Regions from separate parts of the Anoxybacillus sp. EFIL genome, predicted to be linked through region 2. Evidence: a T-box and tRNA genes for the amino acid it is inferred to sense, from the RefSeq annotation. Region 2 holds a T-box; the other holds one or more tRNA genes.
What was found. A T-box is a leader RNA that pairs with one kind of tRNA and senses whether it is charged. The one in region 2 lies ahead of pheS (phenylalanine--tRNA ligase subunit alpha), so its partner is inferred to be a tRNA-Phe.

Region 1: it encodes a tRNA-Phe, which carries the amino acid that the T-box ahead of pheS (phenylalanine--tRNA ligase subunit alpha) is inferred to sense. The anticodon was not compared.

The regions. Positions count from the first base shown of each region.
Region 1 covers NZ_SDLH01000006.1:26,629-36,336, reverse strand. Annotated here, with positions in the region: gene ES017_RS10200 (MBL fold metallo-hydrolase) at 45-833, opposite strand; gene ES017_RS10195 (two-component system regulatory protein YycI) at 839-1,624, opposite strand; gene ES017_RS10190 (YycH family regulatory protein) at 1,611-2,939, opposite strand; gene walK (cell wall metabolism sensor histidine kinase WalK) at 2,945-4,759, opposite strand; gene yycF (response regulator YycF) at 4,764-5,468, opposite strand; tRNA gene ES017_RS10175 (tRNA-Phe) at 5,570-5,642, opposite strand; tRNA gene ES017_RS10170 (tRNA-Asp) at 5,786-5,861, opposite strand; gene ES017_RS10165 (adenylosuccinate synthase) at 5,959-7,245, opposite strand; gene dnaB (replicative DNA helicase) at 7,362-8,726, opposite strand; gene rplI (50S ribosomal protein L9) at 8,804-9,253, opposite strand; gene ES017_RS10150 (DHH family phosphoesterase) at 9,250-9,708, opposite strand, start outside.
Region 2 covers NZ_SDLH01000002.1:191,723-201,430, reverse strand. Annotated here, with positions in the region: gene pheT (phenylalanine--tRNA ligase subunit beta) at 39-2,453, opposite strand; gene pheS (phenylalanine--tRNA ligase subunit alpha) at 2,469-3,503, opposite strand; T-box leader at 3,550-3,785, opposite strand; gene ES017_RS04065 (TrmH family RNA methyltransferase) at 3,855-4,607, opposite strand; gene msrA (peptide-methionine (S)-S-oxide reductase MsrA) at 4,604-5,128, opposite strand; gene sspI (small acid-soluble spore protein SspI) at 5,213-5,422, shown strand; gene xylB (xylulokinase) at 5,473-6,972, opposite strand; gene xylA (xylose isomerase) at 6,990-8,315, opposite strand; gene ES017_RS04040 (YesL family protein) at 8,420-9,046, opposite strand; gene ES017_RS04035 (glycoside hydrolase family 52 protein) at 9,043-9,708, opposite strand, start outside.

The sequences.
Region 1 (9,708 bases), on a different contig from region 2:
TCTAATAATATACATACGGTATGTTGGTGAAAAAACGGTGAAATTTATACGGAAACGAGCGCTGTCGGACGAACCGGATCCGTATCATATAGTTGAAAAGATTCCCCGACGATCATCCCTTTTTTCTCAAGCGTCTGAGCAACTGTCATTCGCGCTAATTCTTTCATATTGTTATCTTGGCTTAAATGAGCTAAATAAATGCGTTTTGTTTTGTCACCGATCACATCCGCTAGGGCGAGACCGGCATCTTCGTTCGATACGTGTCCGACGTCACTTAAAATACGTCGCTTAATGTTCCATGGATATTTCCCCATACGTAACATTTCTACATCATGGTTGCTTTCAAATACAAATACATCCGCATGACAAATGACACCTTTCATTCGTTCGCTAACATAACCTGTATCTGTGATAAGCGCTAGCTTTTTTCCTTCATAATGAAATACATAAAACATAGGCTCGGCGGCATCGTGCGATACACCAAATGACTCAACATCTATATCTCCAAACGTCCGAACGGTACCAGTTGGAAAAATAAATTTTTGTTCAGATGGAATGTCACCAATGAGCCCGTCCATCGCTTTCCATGTTTTTTCATTCGCATAAATCGGAAGGCGATACTTCCGAGCAATGACGCCTAAACCTTTAATATGGTCACTATGTTCATGTGTCACTAAAACACCTGTGACATCTTGAATGTGGCGATCAATATGAGCAAATAGTTGCTCTAATTGTTTGCCGCTTAACCCTGCATCAACAAGTAACCGTTCACGTTCCGTTTCTACGTAAAAGGCGTTACCCGTACTGCCGCTCGCCAAAACGCTAAACCTCATGTTATTCACTCCAACACTTTATTTTCATCGCTAATTACTTGTCCTTCAAATGCATTGACATAATAATCTGTTTTTCCATTCACAACAACGTGCCATGTCGGTGTTAATACTTGCGAAGTCGTGAATTGGACAAGCGCGTAATAGCCAAGATCGATTTTCGTTACTTGATCACCTGGCTTTAAGTAATTTCGCTTATACAACGTCTCTAACGCTTTAATTGCTGGCAAAATTTCTTGTTTTTTCTCGTTTTTTTCTAAATCAATGAGCAACGTTTGTTCATAACCGACCATTTCATTTTGATCGTTCACATAAATAAGCAACATACTGCTTATGTTTTTATAAATCGTCTTGCCTTCGTATTGTTGAAAATAAATGAGCGCTTGTAAATCTTCGTCGTACTTCCAAAACGCATATTGATCACCAGCAATGATATTTTGCCTTAAAAACTCTGTTAAACGATAACCGTCTTTTGGATCTTGTAACGGAACAGGTTTAATAAAATGCGCTTGCAAAACGGTTTCGTTTGCCGTTTCTACTTGCTGGTTTGGCAAATTTTTAACTTCTTCTTCCGTAAACGTTTTACTTTTCCCACTTACATATGTCGCTTTCGTGATCTCCTTCGGCAAATCAACATACGTAATGCCATCCGCTTCAAGTTGCTCTTCAATTGTCGCTTCTAAAATAACATCAAGCTGGCTACTATTTTTTTTCTGAATAAATTGGTACCCTAAAAATATATCAAGAATAAAAAATGTAATAATAAAAATCGTCTTCGTTTTACTCCAATCCAATGATATCCCCTCTTCGTTCATCTGTCGTCATCACAATTTTGCGCCACGTTCCGCTATATAAACAGTACCAAGCTGGTTCTAACATGACGATATTTTCCCGCTCCGAATCACGAATGAGCTCATAACCGATTGCGATGTCATCAATTAACTCATGTTGAATATTTTTTTGTTTTTTCAACTGATCAATGACTTCATATCCAGACGAAAGTGTAATTGGCAAGCTCACCCGATCGGGAATAGCTAATGTAAATAATGGACGTTGGTAATTGATAATCTCATTTTCTCCCCATATTTGTATAATTTCTGCCATACCGTAACGATTAAATACAGGATAACCATTGGCAAACAAACGAAAAGTTACTTTTCTACCGTTTTCGTCTAAGCGATCAAAATAATACGTATCCGTCCAACCACCGTGATCGTTCACAAAATCGATGCTTTTTTGCAAGATCGTTGGATCAAACGTTTGTGTTTCGCCACGAGCCGCTGGGTTGACATACAATAGTAACTTTTTAGATAAATCGACATCCATTAAACGCGAACCATCTGTATATTCTTCTCCAAAACTAAGGACATCTTTTTTCACAAAACTCGGATCTGTAAATAACGCATCTTTAAAACGATCTGCACTTAATTCATCCATATAGTATTGCAATCGGTTTAATACGAGTGGACGAGCTGGTAAAAATAATGATTTTGTTTCGCTTATGTCGTACGATAAAAACGGTGTATAACGCTCTGCGCGTGCATAATATGTTTGTTTCAAATTCTCAATCGACACATCTTGAGCGACCGCTTTATATATACGCTTTTCATTGGCAGATACGAAATATACGTGAATTTCTTCTTCGTCTTCATTCATCGGAATAATGATTCGATCAAAGCGAACTTTTTCAACATCTGTATCGTCTATTTGAAAAATCGTGCGATACATTTCGATTGGTATATCATCTGGATAAATAATTTCTATTTTTCCTTTCCCGTGGATAAATGAAAGAAATTGTTCTTTTTTCACTGTGTCTGATATATTTTCAAAATGATCGAACGTCCAATTTTTCATTTCCTTCATAAATTTATAAATGTCCGAATGATGTGTCATCCCGTAATGTTGTGCATCTTTATGAATAAAAATATAACGCGGCTGAACAACTGTTCCATAATCGACCGCAACATTGCTGACAGGGACGTTTTGAATGTATTTTGCGTTTTCAATGAAGTCATATTTCGGCTGATACGTCCATAAACTCCACGTTAAAAAAACGCTCGTACATACAAGAATCGTCAATACAATCGATTTAATCGTTTCGTATCTCATCATTTTCATCCTTTTTTCTGTTGTTCAATCGGCAAAGTAAAGTAAATCGTTGTCCCTTTCCGTTCTTGACTTTCAGCCCAAATACGCCCACCATGTGCAACGACAACTTCTTTTGCAATCGCAAGACCTAGCCCTGTTCCACCGAGCTTCCGCGAGCGTGCCTTGTCGACACGGTAAAAGCGCTCAAAAATTTTCGATAAATCCGATTTAGGAATGCCCACCCCTTCATCTTTCACACTTACTTCAATATGCTCCTCTTTTTTCTTTACGCGAAACGTAATTTTTCCTCCTTGCGGAGAGTATTTCAAGGCGTTAGAAATAATGTTATCAAGCACTTGTGTAATTTTATCTTCGTCCATATGAACAAAGATTTTTTCGTCTGGAAAGTCTCGAACGAACGACACGTTTTCTTTTTTCGTTAGTTCAAATCGATCGATCACTTTATGAAAATATGGAATAAAATGAACGCGTGTCTTTTTCAATTTGTAGTCTTTACTGTCGAGCTTAGAAAGCTGCAACAAATCGTTGACGAGACGAATCATTCGTTCTGTTTCATTTTGTGTCACTTCAATAAACCGTGGGGCAATTTCCTCATCGCGCCACGCCCCGTCTGCGAGCGCCTCTAAATAACTGCGCATTGTCGTTAACGGTGTCCGTAGTTCATGTGATACATTGGCAACGAATTCTCGACGATCGCGGTCAATTTTCTCGTGTTCTGTAATATCGTGCAACACAACGATTAAACCGTTTACAAACCCTTTTTCTTTTTGAATAACAGATAAAGAAGCACGTAAAATGTACATTTCTTCCTCTGTACTAAAATCTAAAATTAACGTTTCACGCTCTTCAAGCAGCGTTTCAAATGTGTATTGTTCATCTAATCCTAATACGCTCACAATAGGAGCAGACAACACTGTTTCACGTGAAACATTTAAAATGTTTAGCGCTGCATCATTAATTAAAATAATTCTCCCTTTTCTATCTGTTGCAATTACACCATCCGTCATATGCGTTAATACCGATTCTAACTTGCGGCGCTCTCCTTCGGTCGTCGCTTGCGCTTCTTGCAATTTTTTCGTTAAGTTGTTAAAGCTAAGCGCAAGTTGGCCAATTTCATCATACCCATATACTTTTACTTTCCGTGAAAAATTACCTTTGGCCATCGCTAATGCTTGTTTACGCATATCTGAAATTGGACGCGTAATCGTTTGCGCTAGTAAAATGCCTAGCAACGCTGTAATGACTAAAGCGATTCCTGTTCCGGTCGCTAAAATGTTATTAATTTGCCTCATCTGTGCAAAAACATTTTCCATCGAGGCGATAACATAAATAGCCCCTTTTATTTCGTTCTTTAATTTAATTGGAGTCGAGGAAATATACATGCGATGACCTGTTTTCGGGTCGACAAGCATTTTTTCTGTCATTTCGCCCGCGACTAACGTTCGTTTAATTAGTAAATCTGTCGTACGTTTTCCGACAATATTTTGATTGTATGGGTTCGATGTTCCTAATACTTTACTTTTATTATCAATAACGCGCACTTCAGAAATATCTTGTGACACGAAATCTTGTAAAATCGCGCGAATTTCTTCTTCGATTGTAGGGCTTTTTTTATCGCGTTCTTTATTCATTTCTTGTTCAATATTATAAGCAAGCAAAATTACGCGCTCATTCAAAGAGTTTTTAAAGTTTTCAACGAGTTGCGCTTCTAATTGGCGCACGAAATAAGCCCCGATAATTTGCATCGCAATTAAAATAAGCAAAATGTAAATCAAGGCAAATTTCACGTGAATTGATTGGAATATACTTACTTTTCTCATGCGGTTACTCCTGTTCCGGATTTCGTAAATAATATCCTACCCCTCGTCTCGTCACGATCCACGTCGGATGCGAAGGGTTGTCCTCAATTTTTTCACGCAAACGTCGAACCGTTACATCAACGGTACGCACATCGCCAAAATAATCGTATCCCCATACCGTTTGAAGTAAATGTTCACGTGTCATCACTTGACCGATATGTTTCGCTAAGTAGTGAAGAAGTTCAAACTCGCGGTGAGTTAATTCAATTTCCTCGCCTCGTTTAGATACAATATAAGCGTCTGGATGAATGGTGAGCGAACCAATTTTTATTTCGCTCATTTCCTTTACATCTTGTTCTTGTCTTTGTTGATGGCGACGCAAATTAGCTTTCACGCGCGCCAGCAACTCGCGCGTGCTAAATGGTTTCGTGACATAATCGTCCGCACCGAGCTCTAGTCCAAGCACTTTATCAATTTCAGAATCTTTCGCTGTCAACATAATGATCGGCATATCGTATTTTTTACGAATTTCGCGGCATACTTCCATACCATCTTTTTGCGGAAGCATAATATCTAATAAAATTAAATCGGGTTGAATATCTTCTACTTTTTGTAATGCCTCCACACCGTCGTACGCACAATATACGTCATATCCTTCTTTTCTTAAATTAAATTGCAAAATGTCAGCAATCGGCTTTTCATCATCAACAACTAAAATTTTTTTCTCCATTTATGTTCACTCCCCCAAAAAGGCGTATTTACATATAGTGTACCATGTCACTATTATAAAATAAAAAAGCATAGACACATATACGTATCTATGCTTACAAGTGGCTCGGGACGGAATCGAACCGCCGACACAAGGATTTTCAGTCCTTTGCTCTACCGACTGAGCTACCGAGCCATATGAATTGTAGCTTCACACTTTATTTATTCAAAAACATAACGTCCTTCGTCCCGCTCTCGGTTTGCTCACTCAAGATGTGGCTCGAGCGGTACGCTGGTGCCTTATCAATGAAGTCAATTCGAGCGTGCTAATAAAAAAAATGGCGGTTCCGACGGGATTCGAACCCGCGATCTCCTGCGTGACAGGCAGGCATGTTAACCCCTACACCACGGAACCGTATTGTAACAGACATCTATTATTTTATTATATAATTAGTAATAAGGCAATAGTTTTTTTAAAAAAACGTCGACGAACGGGTCATCGACGTTTTTTCTTATGCATATACGTTACGGACAACATTCGTTTGAGAACGGTCTGGCCCGACAGAGAAAATAGAAAGTGGAATGCCTGTCAATTGCGAAATGCGTTCAACGTAATGGCGTGCGTTAGCTGGAAGTTCGTCTAAGCTTTTTACGCCAGTAATATCTTCTGTCCACCCTGGCAATTCTTCATATACAGGTTCGCATTCCGCTAGCACTTTTAAGCTTGCAGGAAACTCTTCTATGATCTGTCCTTTATATCGATAAGCGATGCAAATTTTTAACGTCTCAATACCTGTTAATACATCGATTGAGTTTAAAGATAAATCTGTAATCCCACTAACTCGGCGTGCATGGCGAACAACAACGCTATCGAACCAACCGACACGACGTGGGCGCCCTGTCGTCGTTCCATACTCGCGGCCTACTTCACGAATGCGGTCACCGATTTCATTGTTTAACTCCGTTGGAAACGGACCGTCACCGACACGTGTTGTATATGCTTTAGCTACACCAACAACATGTTTAATTTTTGTCGGACCAACACCTGCACCAATCGTTACCCCACCAGCCACAGGGTTAGATGAAGTAACGAACGGATACGTTCCTTGGTCAATATCTAACATGACGCCTTGGGCGCCTTCAAATAAAACACGACGTCCTTCATCGAGCGCATCGTTTAATACGACGGACGTATCGCAAACATACTTTGCGATTTGTTGCCCATATTCATAATATTCATCAAGAATGTGTTCTAGTTTAAATCCTTCAATACCGTACACTTTTTCAAAAAGTACGTTTTTCTCCGCTAAATTACGGGCTAATTTTTCTTCAAATACTTCACGATCAAGCAAATCTGCGATGCGGATGCCGACACGTGCCGCTTTATCCATATAAGCAGGGCCAATTCCTTTTTTCGTCGTTCCGATTTTATTAGCCCCTTTTCGTTCTTCTTCTACTTCATCAAGCTTTAAATGATAAGGCAAAATCACATGGGCACGGTTGCTGATGCGCAAATTTTCCGTGCTTACACCACGCTCGTGTAAATACGCTAATTCTTGCACAAGCGCTTTCGGATCAACAACCATTCCGTTTCCAATGACACAAATTTTATCTTTATAAAAAATGCCAGAAGGAATTAAATGTAATTTATACTTTTCGCCGTTAAATACAATTGTATGTCCGGCGTTATTTCCACCTTGATATCGTGCAATCACTTCCGCATGTTGTGATAAAAAGTCTGTAATTTTTCCCTTTCCTTCATCGCCCCATTGTGTTCCAACAACAACAACTGAAGACATGGCGAGCACCTCCGCTTCATCAATTCCAAACAAAGTAAGTGTACCAAATCAACTACGAAAAATCAATAAAAAACCGAACGTTTATATATGATTTTATGTTTTTTATTCGTATTCAATTAAGCTCCCGGCGGAACGTTTGCATCATCGAAGCGGCGCTCTAAGTTGACAAACTTGTTATACTCTTTAACAAAAGCAAGCTGTACAGTACCAACCGGACCGTTCCGTTGTTTTGCGATAATAATTTCAATGATGTTTTTGTTTTCCGATTCTTTATCGTAATAATCATCGCGATATAAAAAAGCAACAATATCCGCATCTTGCTCAATACTTCCCGATTCACGCAAGTCAGACATCATCGGGCGTTTATCTTGGCGCTGCTCTACGCTACGAGAAAGCTGTGATAAAGCAATGACAGGAACATCTAATTCACGAGCTAATGCTTTTAATGAGCGAGAAATTTCCGATACTTCTTGTTGACGATTTTCGCGGTTTCGTCCACTTCCTTGGATAAGCTGTAAGTAGTCGATTAATACCATTCCAAGTCCTTGTTCTTGTTTTAAGCGACGACACTTGGCACGAATTTCACTTACGCGAATGTTCGGCGTATCATCAATAAAAATACCAGCATTCGAAAGGCTTCCCATCGCCATCGTCAACTTTCCCCAGTCTTCCGGTGTCAGTTTGCCCGTCCGCAAGTTTTGAGCGTTAATGTTTCCTTCCGCACAAAGCATACGCATCACAAGCTGTTGCGCTCCCATTTCTAAGCTGAAAATGGCCACATTCTCACCTGTACGCGTCGCCACATTTTGCGCAATATTTAATGCAAATGCCGTCTTCCCGACAGATGGACGAGCAGCAACAATAATAAAATCGCTTCGTTGAAATCCAGCCGTCATTCGATCAAGCTCAATAAAACCGGTTGGGATTCCGGTGATTTCACCTTTACGATTATGGAGCATTTCAATATTGTCATATGCTTGAACGAGCACATCTTTTATATTTTGAAATCCGCTCGTATTTTTTCGTTGCGATACTTCTAAAATTTTTCGCTCCGCTTCATTTAACACATCTTCTACTTCATCTTCCCGCGTATAACCGTCTTGAGCAATAGATGTAGCTGTACGAATTAAACGGCGTAAAATAGATTTTTCTTCTACAATTTTCGCATAATATTGTACGTTTGCCGCCGTCGGAACAGCATTCGCTAGCTCGGTTAAGTATGAAACGCCTCCTATTTCTTCAAGGGCATTCGCATCTGCTAGTTCAGATGTAACGGTTACTAAATCGACTGGTTCACCACGATCAGATAGTTGCAACATCGTTCGGAAAATTTTTTGATGGGCAGCTCGATAAAAATCTTCGGGAATTAATATTTCTGAAGCGGTCGTGAGCGCGGATGGCTCCAATAAAATCGCTCCGAGCACAGCTTGCTCAGCTTCAATATTTTGTGGGGGGAGTCGATCAGCAAATACGTCGTTCATATACGCTCACCATCCTTTCTCATAAGAAAAATGTGATTATATGCACGGAAAAAAATCCGGCATAAAATCACATTTCATTACTTTTGCTCTTGCACATGTACTTTTAATGTTGCAGTCACTTCTGGATGAAGCTTAATTGGTACATTCGTATATCCTAGCGCTCGAATCGCATCATCTAATTCAATTTTCCGTTTATCAATCTTAATGTCATGTTGTTGCTGGAGCGCCTCAGCAATTTGTTTGCTTGTGATCGAACCGAATAAACGACCTCCCTCACCAGCTTTCGCAAACAACTCGACTGTCAACGTATCCATTTTTTCTTTCAATTGTTTTGCGCGAGCTAATTCTTCTTCCGCTTCTTTCTTTTGTTTATTTTTTTGCGCTTCTAACGCTTTTAAGTTCGCTGGAGTTGCTTCAATCGCCAGCCCTTGTTTAAATAAAAAGTTTTGCGCATAACCATCAGCAACGTTTTTTACTTCTCCTTTTTTCCCTTTTCCTTTCACGTCTTTTAAAAAGATGACTTTCATGTTTCTTTACCTCCTTCAATATATTCTCGAATGGCTGCTCGCAATCGTTTTTCCGCTTCGTCAATCGTTACATTGGCAAGCTGAGTCGCAGCATTCGTCAAATGGCCTCCGCCATCAAGCTTTTCCATAATTAACTGAACGTTGACATCTCCTAATGAACGAGCGCTAATTCCAATCGTTTGATCGTTTCGCTTCGAGATGACAAACGAAGCGACAACGCCATGCAAAGATAATAACGTATCCGCTGCTTGGGCAATTAAAACAGGGTCATACGTTTCGTTCACATTTCCTTTCGCAATCGCGAAACCGTGTTCATCGATGATAGCGTTCTCAATTATTTTAGCACGTTTAACGTAATGCTCAATATTTTCTTTTAACAATTTTTGGACAAGTGTTGTATCCGCCCCTTGCGCACGTAAATATGAAGCGGCATCGAACGTCCGCGATCCTGTGCG
Region 2 (9,708 bases):
CCCCATCCAATGCTTATGCATCAGATGGGGGATTCGTTTTATCCGCGCAATGTGGCGCCGAATTGTTGTTCGACCGCTTTGATGACTTGTTCGTGAACGTTTGTTATTTCTTCATCTGTTAATGTCCGCTCTGGGTCATAGTAACGGAGCGAGAAGGCGATCGATTTTTTGCCTTCTGGAAGGCGGTCTCCTTTATAGACGTCGAAAATCGATACGTCTTTTAATAGTTCGCCGCCTGCTTCGATAATCGCTTTTTGCAACTCACCCGCGACGACATGTTCATCGACAACAAGGGCAATGTCGCGCGTAATGGATGGGAAGCGTGGAATCGCTGTATAGCGAATGTCATCTACTTCCGCCTTCAACAATGCTTCAATGTCTAGTTCAAACACATACGTTTCTTTTAAATCAAATTCTTTTTGTACGACCGGATGAAGCTGACCGACAAAACCGATTGTCTTATGATCTAATAAAATTTCTGCTGTACGCCCTGGGTGAAGGTGCTCGCGTTTGGCTTGCTTATATTCCACGCGGTTCTCTAATCCTAGCAGCGCAAATAAACCGTCTAAAATGCCTTTTGCAACGTAGAAATCGACCGCTTTTTTCTCTCCTTGCCATACATGCGCATGCCATACTCCTGTCAAGACACCGGCTAACCGCTCTTTTTCGTTTGGCAACTCGTTTGCATTCGTTGCTAAATATACCGAACCGATTTCGTATAGCGCTACGTTTTCGACTTGGCGAGCACGGTTGTAGCTTGCAGCTTCAAGCAAGTGTGGCACTAAACTTTGCCGCAAGACGCTTCGTTCTTCACTCATTGGCAATGCCAAACGGATCGGTTCCGCCGTTTCAAGCGCAAACATCGTCGCTTTCGCCTCGTTTGTGAGCGAGTACGTAATTGCTTGGAACAAGCCCGCATCTTCTAAATAACGGCGTACTTTACGACGCTTTGCTTGGTATGGTGTGAGCTTGCCTGGGTTTGCTTCCCCGACTGGAAGAGTTGCTGGCAAGTTGTCATATCCATAAAGACGCGCCACTTCTTCGATGATGTCTTCTTCAATCGCAATATCGCGGCGGCGCGATGGAACAGCAATCGTAAACGTTCCGTTATCTTCTGTGAACGTAAATTGCAAGTTCGTTAAAATGCCTGCCACTTCTTCTTTCGTAATGGTTGTGCCAAGCACATTATTGATACGGTCTAGTGTAATCGTGACAACGACATCTTTTCGTTGCAGTGTGTTCACTTCCACCACGCCGCCAACGACTTCACCGCCAGCATATTCCGCCATTAACATCGCCGCGCGGTCAAGCGCTTCTTTTGTCCGCGCTGGGTCGATGCCTTTTTCAAAACGTGTGCTCGACTCGCTGCGCAACCCATGATCTTTGACCGCTTGGCGAACAATCGGGCTTGCGAAATACGCGGATTCAATAAACACGGTCGTTGTGTCATTTTTTACTTCCGAGTTCGCGCCGCCCATCACACCGGCTAAAGCGACAGGCTCTTTGCCGTTTGTAATGACAAGATGCTCTTCTGTCAGCGTCCGCTCTACATCGTCGAGCGTCACGATCGTTTCACCTGCTTTCGCGCGGCGAACGACAATTTCTTTTGAACCGAGGCGGTCGTAATCAAACGCATGAAGCGGCTGGCCGTACTCAAGTAAAATATAGTTCGTAATATCAACGACGTTATTATGCGGTCGAATGCCGGCTGCCATTAAATGCGCTTGCATCCAAAGCGGAGATGGACCAATTTTCACGTTTTTCACAATACGTCCCGCATATAACGGATTGTCTTCTGGCGCGTCGACGCGTACGGAAATGTAATCATAAACGCTTTCGCTGTTTTCGTGAAGTTCGATTGCCGGCAACTTCACGCTCCGTCCTAAAATAGCCGCTACTTCATAAGCAACGCCAATCATGCTTAAACAATCGGCACGGTTTGGGGTTAATCCTAATTCTAACACTTCGTCATCCAAGTAAAGTAGTTCTAACGCATCCGCTCCGACCGGCGCATCGCTTGGGAAAACGAAAATGCCATCAGCGTATTCTTTCGGCACTAATTTTGATTCCACGCCAAGTTCTTGTAACGAACAAATCATGCCGTTCGATTCCTCACCGCGCAATTTGGCGCGTTTAATTTTGAAATTTCCAGGCAATACCGCACCAACTTTCGCAACGGCAACCTTTTGTCCTTTTGCGACGTTCGGTGCCCCACAAATAATTTGCACCGGCTCTCCTTCACCGATATCAACGAAACATTTGCTTAATTTATCAGCATTCGGATGTTGTTCACGCTCAAGTACATGTCCGATGACGACACCTTGTATTCCTTTATTGCGCACCTCAACACTTTCCACTTCAATGCCTGCTTTTGTGATGCGATCAGCCAATTCTTTTGCCGTAATATTTGTTAAATCAACATATTGTTGTAGCCATTTATATGAAACAAACATCATGCCAACCTCCTTTTACACCCGATTAAATTGTTGCAAGAAACGAACATCGTTTTGATAAAAATGACGAATATCATCAATGCCGTACTTCAACATCGCAATACGCTCTGGCCCCATCCCGAACGCAAAGCCTGTATATTTTTTCGAATCAAATCCCGCCATCTCCAGCACGTTCGGATGAACCATCCCAGCACCTAAAATTTCAATCCAGCCAGTACCTTTACATACTCCGCATCCGTGTCCGCCGCAATTAAAACATGACACATCAACTTCGACCGACGGCTCAGTAAATGGGAAAAAGCTCGGGCGGAAACGAATGTCGCGGTCTTCACCAAACATTTTGCGAGCAAACTCGCGCAACGTTCCTTTTAGGTCGCTCATGCGAATATGTTCATCAACGACAAGCCCTTCAATTTGCGTAAATTGATGCGAATGTGTTGCATCGTCGTTGTCGCGGCGATACACTTTTCCCGGGCAAATGATTTTTACTGGACCGCGTCCTTGATGCTTTTCCATCGTGCGTGCTTGCACAGGTGACGTATGCGTGCGCAATAAAATTTCCTCTGTAATATAAAAGGAATCTTGCATATCGCGCGCAGGATGACCTTTTGGCAAATTGAGCGCTTCAAAGTTGTAATAGTCTTTTTCGACTTCCGGTCCTTCGGCAATCGTATAGCCCATGCCGATAAATAAATCTTCAATTTCTTCAATGACGCGCGTCAACGGATGATGATTCCCGCGTCTAATCGGGCGTCCTGGAAGTGTCACATCAATCGCTTCCGCTGCTAGTTTTTTCTCGACTTCTGCTTGTTCAAGCGTTGCTTGCTTTGCTTCAAGCGCTGTTTGAATCGCTTCGCGCACTTCGTTCACAAGCGCTCCCATCACAGGACGCTCTTCAGGAGACAATGCCCCCATGCCGCGCAGCACTTCTGTAATTGGGCCTTTTTTGCCGAGATATGCGACGCGCACGTCATTGAGCGCTTTTAAATCGTTTGCCTGTTCAATTTTTTCAAGTGCTTCTTGTTGAAGCTGTTGTAACCGCTCCTTCATAAAAACCCTCCTCTGATCTATATAAATAAAAAAACTCGCCCCTCACATAAGGGACGAGTGCACTCGCGGTACCACCCTTGTTAGCTATGCCGTTCGCATAGCTCACTTCATTCAGATAACGGCTTCCACCGGAACGCCTTTACATTTTGCATATGCAAAATGGTCCAAGCGTCAACTCCCGAGGTGAATTCACTTGCTTCTACCATAAAAACGCTCGCAGTCTATGGCGTTTTCTCCCTGAATGGCGATCGGCAAGCTACTCTTCTCGATCATCGTCTTTTCATCATGAAATTCTTCATTTATTATAAGCAAATGTGCCATCAGGTGCAAGGTAATCGTACAAACATACGTTTATTTTTTCTGTAAATGATACAGTAAAATGCCTGTCGCAATGGCGACGTTTAATGATTCCGCTTTCCCGTAAATCGGCACGTATAAGTTCGTTGTCGTCTGTTTTAGCCATTGCTCATTCACTCCGCTCCCTTCGTTGCCAACAATTAATGCAAACGATGACGAAGGAGCGACAGAACGATAGTCTACCCCATGTTGAAGCGATGTGCCATAAATAGGAATATGCCTATTTTGAAAGCGGGCGATCCATTGCCCGATATCTTCTTTTATAACAGGGAAATGAAACAGTGAGCCTTGCGTGGCACGAATGACTTTTGCGTTGTATATATCTGCGCTTCCCTCTCCAACAACAACAGCGTCTATTCCTGCGGCATCTGCGGTGCGAATAATCGTCCCGACATTCCCCGGATCTTGTACGGCATCAATGAACAATGCGGTTTGTACATCGTCGACGTTCCAATGCAATTGTTTGCATACCGCTGCGATGCCTTGCGGTGTTTCCGTGTCGCTAATTGTTTTCATCACGTCATTTGTCACGATCGTCATCGGAATGTGTGCAACGTTCCAGCTTGCGGGAATAATCGCATGCTCCGCAACAATCAGTTGTTCGATATGAACGCCACTTTTGATTGCCTCTTCGACTAAATGAAATCCTTCAATGAGAAACAATCCAGTTTTGTCGCGTTCTTTTTTCGTTGAAAGTTTTTTCCATTGCTTCACTCGCTCATTTTTTGTTGATTCAATTCGTTTCACTCGTTGTTCCCCCAATGTTTCGCAATAAATTCATCGCGACCTGAAGCAGCGCGGTCTTCTTTATAGTGCTTCGGATTTTTTTTATGGTAATTTTGATGATAGTCTTCTGCTGGATAAAACGTTGTCGCAGGCAAAATTTTGGTGACAATCGGTTTTGAGAAACGTCCACTTTCTTCTAGTTGTTTTTTCGATTGCTCCGCTAATGTTTTTTGCCGCTCATTATGATAAAAAATAGCTGTTCGATATTGCGGACCGCGGTCATGAAATTGCCCGCCATCATCCGTCGGATCAATTTGACACCAATATAACTCTAACAATTTTTCGTACGGAAACACACTCGGATCAAACGTAATTTGCACCGCTTCATAATGCCCTGTCGTCCCTGTTTTCACTTGTTCATATGTCGGATTTTCCACATCACCGCCGGTGTATCCAGAAACGATGCCGTAAATGCCATCAAGCTCTTCAAACGGAGTGACCATGCACCAAAAACAACCTCCAGCAAATGTTGCTTTTTCCATCTTTCTCTCTCCTCTTTTAATGAATAGTAGTTACCATTATAGCAAAAACTACGTACGCAATACATAAAGAATGGAGTGAAAACAATGGACTTCAACTTACGTGGTGCCGTGATGGCAAACGTCGCAAACAGCTCAAAAGACCAATTAGAACATACGATCGTCGATGCGATTCAACAAGGGGAAGAAAAATATTTGCCTGGTCTTGGCGTCTTGTTTGAAGCATTATGGAATCATGCAACAGATGAACAAAAACAATCGATGCTTGCCACATTAGAAGAAGCAGTAAAAAAATAGCCTTCCATGCGAAGGCTATTTCTTGCACAATTTATTTTAAGGGGGGATTTTTATCGTCTAAACGCTTTCAATTTTTTCGACAGTTCCTTTGTTTGTAGGTATATTTCTTTATACATTTCGAAAATTTCTTTATATCTTTCTACAGCTCGGCTATTCGGCTCAACAACTTGTTCTACGTCTTTAAATATACGAGCACAGTGTTCTAAAGATGGGAACCACTTACAACCGTAGGCCGCAATCATCGCAGCTCCCATACTTGGACCTTGTTCATTCTTTAATTTTTCGATTGGTGTAGCGAATATATCTGCTTGAATTTGTAACCACTCTTCACTCTTTGCCCCACCGCCAATCGAAACGACTGTATCCACACGTTTTCCACTCGCTCTAATGATTTCGACAGATTCATTTAAAGAAAACGTAATCCCTTCTAATACAGCGCGCGCAAAATCCCATGATGTATGAATAGCATCCACTCCGATAAAAGAAGCACGAATATCAGCATCTGCATGAGGAGTTCTTTCCCCAACTAAATACGGTGTGAACAATAGTCCGTTCGCTCCAATAGATGATTGATACGCTCGTTTGACAATTTCAGAAAAAGACATGTGATTTAAAAACGTTCGCTTAAACCAATCAAAACTATATCCCGCAGCTAACGTTACACCCATAATATAGTACGAATTTGGTTTTGCGTGATTAAAATAATGTACTTTTCCTCCAAATTCTCTTTCACCAGTTTGTTCAAATGCAAGCACGACACCAGATGTCCCGATACTACACATCGTTTGTCCTTCTTCTAAAATGCCCGCACCAATTGCCCCACATGCGTTGTCTGCTCCACCAGCAAATACTTTTGTATTTTTTGACAATCCGGTTTTTTCTGCTATTTCCGGCAACAATGTACCAACATAATCCGTGGACTCAACTAATGGCGGACATAAATGAATATTAATATCGAGCGCCTGACAAATTTCCTCACTCCACACCTTTTTACTTATGTCTAGGAGCAACGTTCCTGCTGCATCAGAATATTCCATAGCGATATGACCCGTTAGACGCATGCGAACATAATCTTTTGGTAATAAAAACGTACGGACTTGTTTATAAAGATGCGGTTCGTGCTTTTTTACCCATAATAATTTGGGTAACGTAAACCCTTCAAGTGCCCGATTTTTTGTAATGGACAACAACTTATCTCTTCCAACTTTCTCTTCAATTAATCGGCACTCTTCTGTCGTTCTTGTATCGTTCCAAAGAATGGCTGGACGTACAACCTCATTGTTTTCAGATAATAATACTAGCCCATGCATTTGTCCAGAAAAACTGAGTCCGACAATCGAACTGGGATCGACATTTGATACTTGCAACACTTTTCGTAATGCAGTAATCGTTTTTTCTACCCAATCTTCTGGATTTTGCTCGCTATATCCTGAATATGGTTGATAAAGGGGATACGCCTCTGTGCACTCCCCTTTTACTTTTCCAGTCCAGTCAACAAGTAATACTTTAACTGCACTCGTTCCCAAATCGATGCCAATGACGTGTTCCAAGTTCATCCCTCATTTCGTTAACGAGCTACACAAACTTCAAGTAAATATTGGTTAAGCAACGTTTTTAAACGTTCTTGCCGTCCTGAACGATTGGAAATATCGCGAAGATTTAATGCATATGCCTCTAGTGTATGGAAGTCGGCCTTCCCATCAATGATATCCCGGCCAATTCCTTCTGTATAGCTTTTATACCGTTCCTCAACAACTGATTCAAACACACGATCCTCAATTAAACGATACGCCACTTTTAGTCCAATCGCAAAGCTATCCATTCCGGCAATATGGGCGTAGAATAAGTCTTCTGGTTCAAACGAACCGCGTCTTACTTTCGCATCAAAGTTCAATCCGCCTTTTCCGAGTCCGCCATTTTGTAAAATTTCGTACATCGCAAGAGTAGTAGAATACAAGTCTGTTGGGAATTCGTCGGTATCCCAGCCAAGCAACGGGTCGCCTTGGTTGGCATCGACCGAACCGAGCATTCCGTGAATGCGCGCTACGCGAAGTTCATGTTCAAATGTATGACCTGCCAATGTCGCATGGTTTGCTTCAATGTTGAATTTGAAATAATCTTTTAGTCCATACGTCTGTAGAAACGCTAATGCTGTTGCAACATCAAAGTCGTATTGATGCTTCGTTGGTTCTTTTGGTTTTGGCTCAATTAAAAATTGCCCGTCAAAGCCAATTTCTTTCGCATAGTCAACCGCCATATGCAAAAAGCGGGCTAAATTGTCCAGTTCGAGCTTCATATTTGTATTTAACAACGTTTCATAGCCTTCACGCCCGCCCCAGAATACATAGTTTTCTGCACCAAGTCGTTTGGCAATTTCTAAGCCTTTTTTCACCTTTGCTGCTGCATACGCAAACACATCTGCATTGCAAGAAGTGGCTGCACCATGTACAAAACGAGGATGTGTAAATAAATTAGCTGTATTCCAAAGCAACTTGGTTTTGCTTGTTTTCATGTATTCTTCGATCATATCAACAATCGTATCTAAGTTTTGATACGTTTCTTTTAACGTCGCTCCTTCTGGGGCAATATCGACATCGTGGAAGCAGAAAAATGGAATGTTTAGCTTATCAAATAACTCAAACGCTGCCTCCACACGCGCTTTTGCCAAATCCATTCCGCTGTATCGGTTCCACGGGCGGATCGCCGTACCAACCCCAAACGGGTCTGCCCCATCCCCAACAAATGTGTGCCAATACGCCACCGAAAAGCGCAAATGCTCCTCCATCGTTTTATCCCCGACTTTTTCTTCCGGATTATAAAACTTAAACGCAAGCGGATTTTCCGATGCCGGGCCTTCATACACCACTTTGTCAACGTTTTCAAAATACGCCATACTAAAATCCTCCTCGTCATTTAGTGAAATCGAACTTCTGATAACAGTATAACGCCTTTTTGTTTGTTTGTCTATTAGATAAACAAAGTTTGTTTGTTATAAGTTTATGACAATTTCCCCTCTATCTTTCGGAAACATTTTAATGCCCCTTTCATTACAATGAGAGAACATAAACTAGCTCCATAAAACGGAATGAGCGCCGGTATAGACAAAAACAACATTCCTATCAAAATAACCGAGATAGTCAGCGTCAATGTTGTTGCCGGATTAGCTATTCCGATGAAAAATGAATGTTTTATATAATCAACTACTCGCAAATGGTAATGAACATAAACCGGAAAAATATACAAGCAAACAATGAAATAAAACATCGTAATCATCAGCAAAAATGCCAAAAGTATGAGGGAGAGCATCCCTTTCGTGTAAGTCATAAATAAAAAATCAAGAAACAATACACCGGCACCGGTTCCTAAAACAAATCCTATTGCATTTGTTCGCCAAAATTCTTTTTTGTATGTGGAAAAAAACGTCTGAAATACAGGAATATCCTCTTGTCCTGTCAGCCATTTTCTCATAACAGTAAATAAAGAAATGGAAGATGGAGCGATTCCAGCCACAACCAGCCCAGCGAAAGTAAAGAAAAACCAAAGAACATTCACATACGCTAATCTCATTCCCCATTCACATAAACGAAAAAGTTTTCCTTCCTCCCAGTACAGTTGCCCTTTCATCTTCCCTCCTCCAACCATAAAATGCTCGTTACGCCGCGCGGGTAGTATTTGCTGCCGCTAATTTCACCAGCGATAATTTGGTCGCTCCAACTCCAAATGGAGAGCGTCGGATGCGTGAGCCACGCGACATGAGCCGCATCAGCCCGTTTTCCTTGTTCGTCCCATTCCCACCCTAAAATGTGGCGAGCAATAAACTGGCATAAATAAATTTTACTTAACCACGAGTTGTTGCTTGTCGAGGAAATTTTCCATCCGCCGTCTGGAAAGAGGCAAATTCCTTCCTGTAATACATAACGCAAATGGTTGCGCAGCGCTTGAATATATTTCCCAAAACGTCCATCCTCTTTTAACGCCTCATGGCAATTCGTAAAATAAGGGAATACAAGCCCTTCAATGGCTGGAATGATTTTTGAGTCATTTCCTTCCCCCATCACCGCTGGGATATATCCTTGATCCGTCACATAGCTTACGATAGTCGCTGCGCATTTTTCCGCTTGTTCACCAGCTAACACGGCTAGCTCTTCGTTGCCGACATCGCTAAACAATTTCTCAAGCGCGACATAGGCTGCCCAGCACTTTCCTGCTAAATATAAGTTATTACGCGCTTGGCCGAGGGAAACATCTAAACTATCATATGTTGTAATCTCTGCGCCACCCATCGT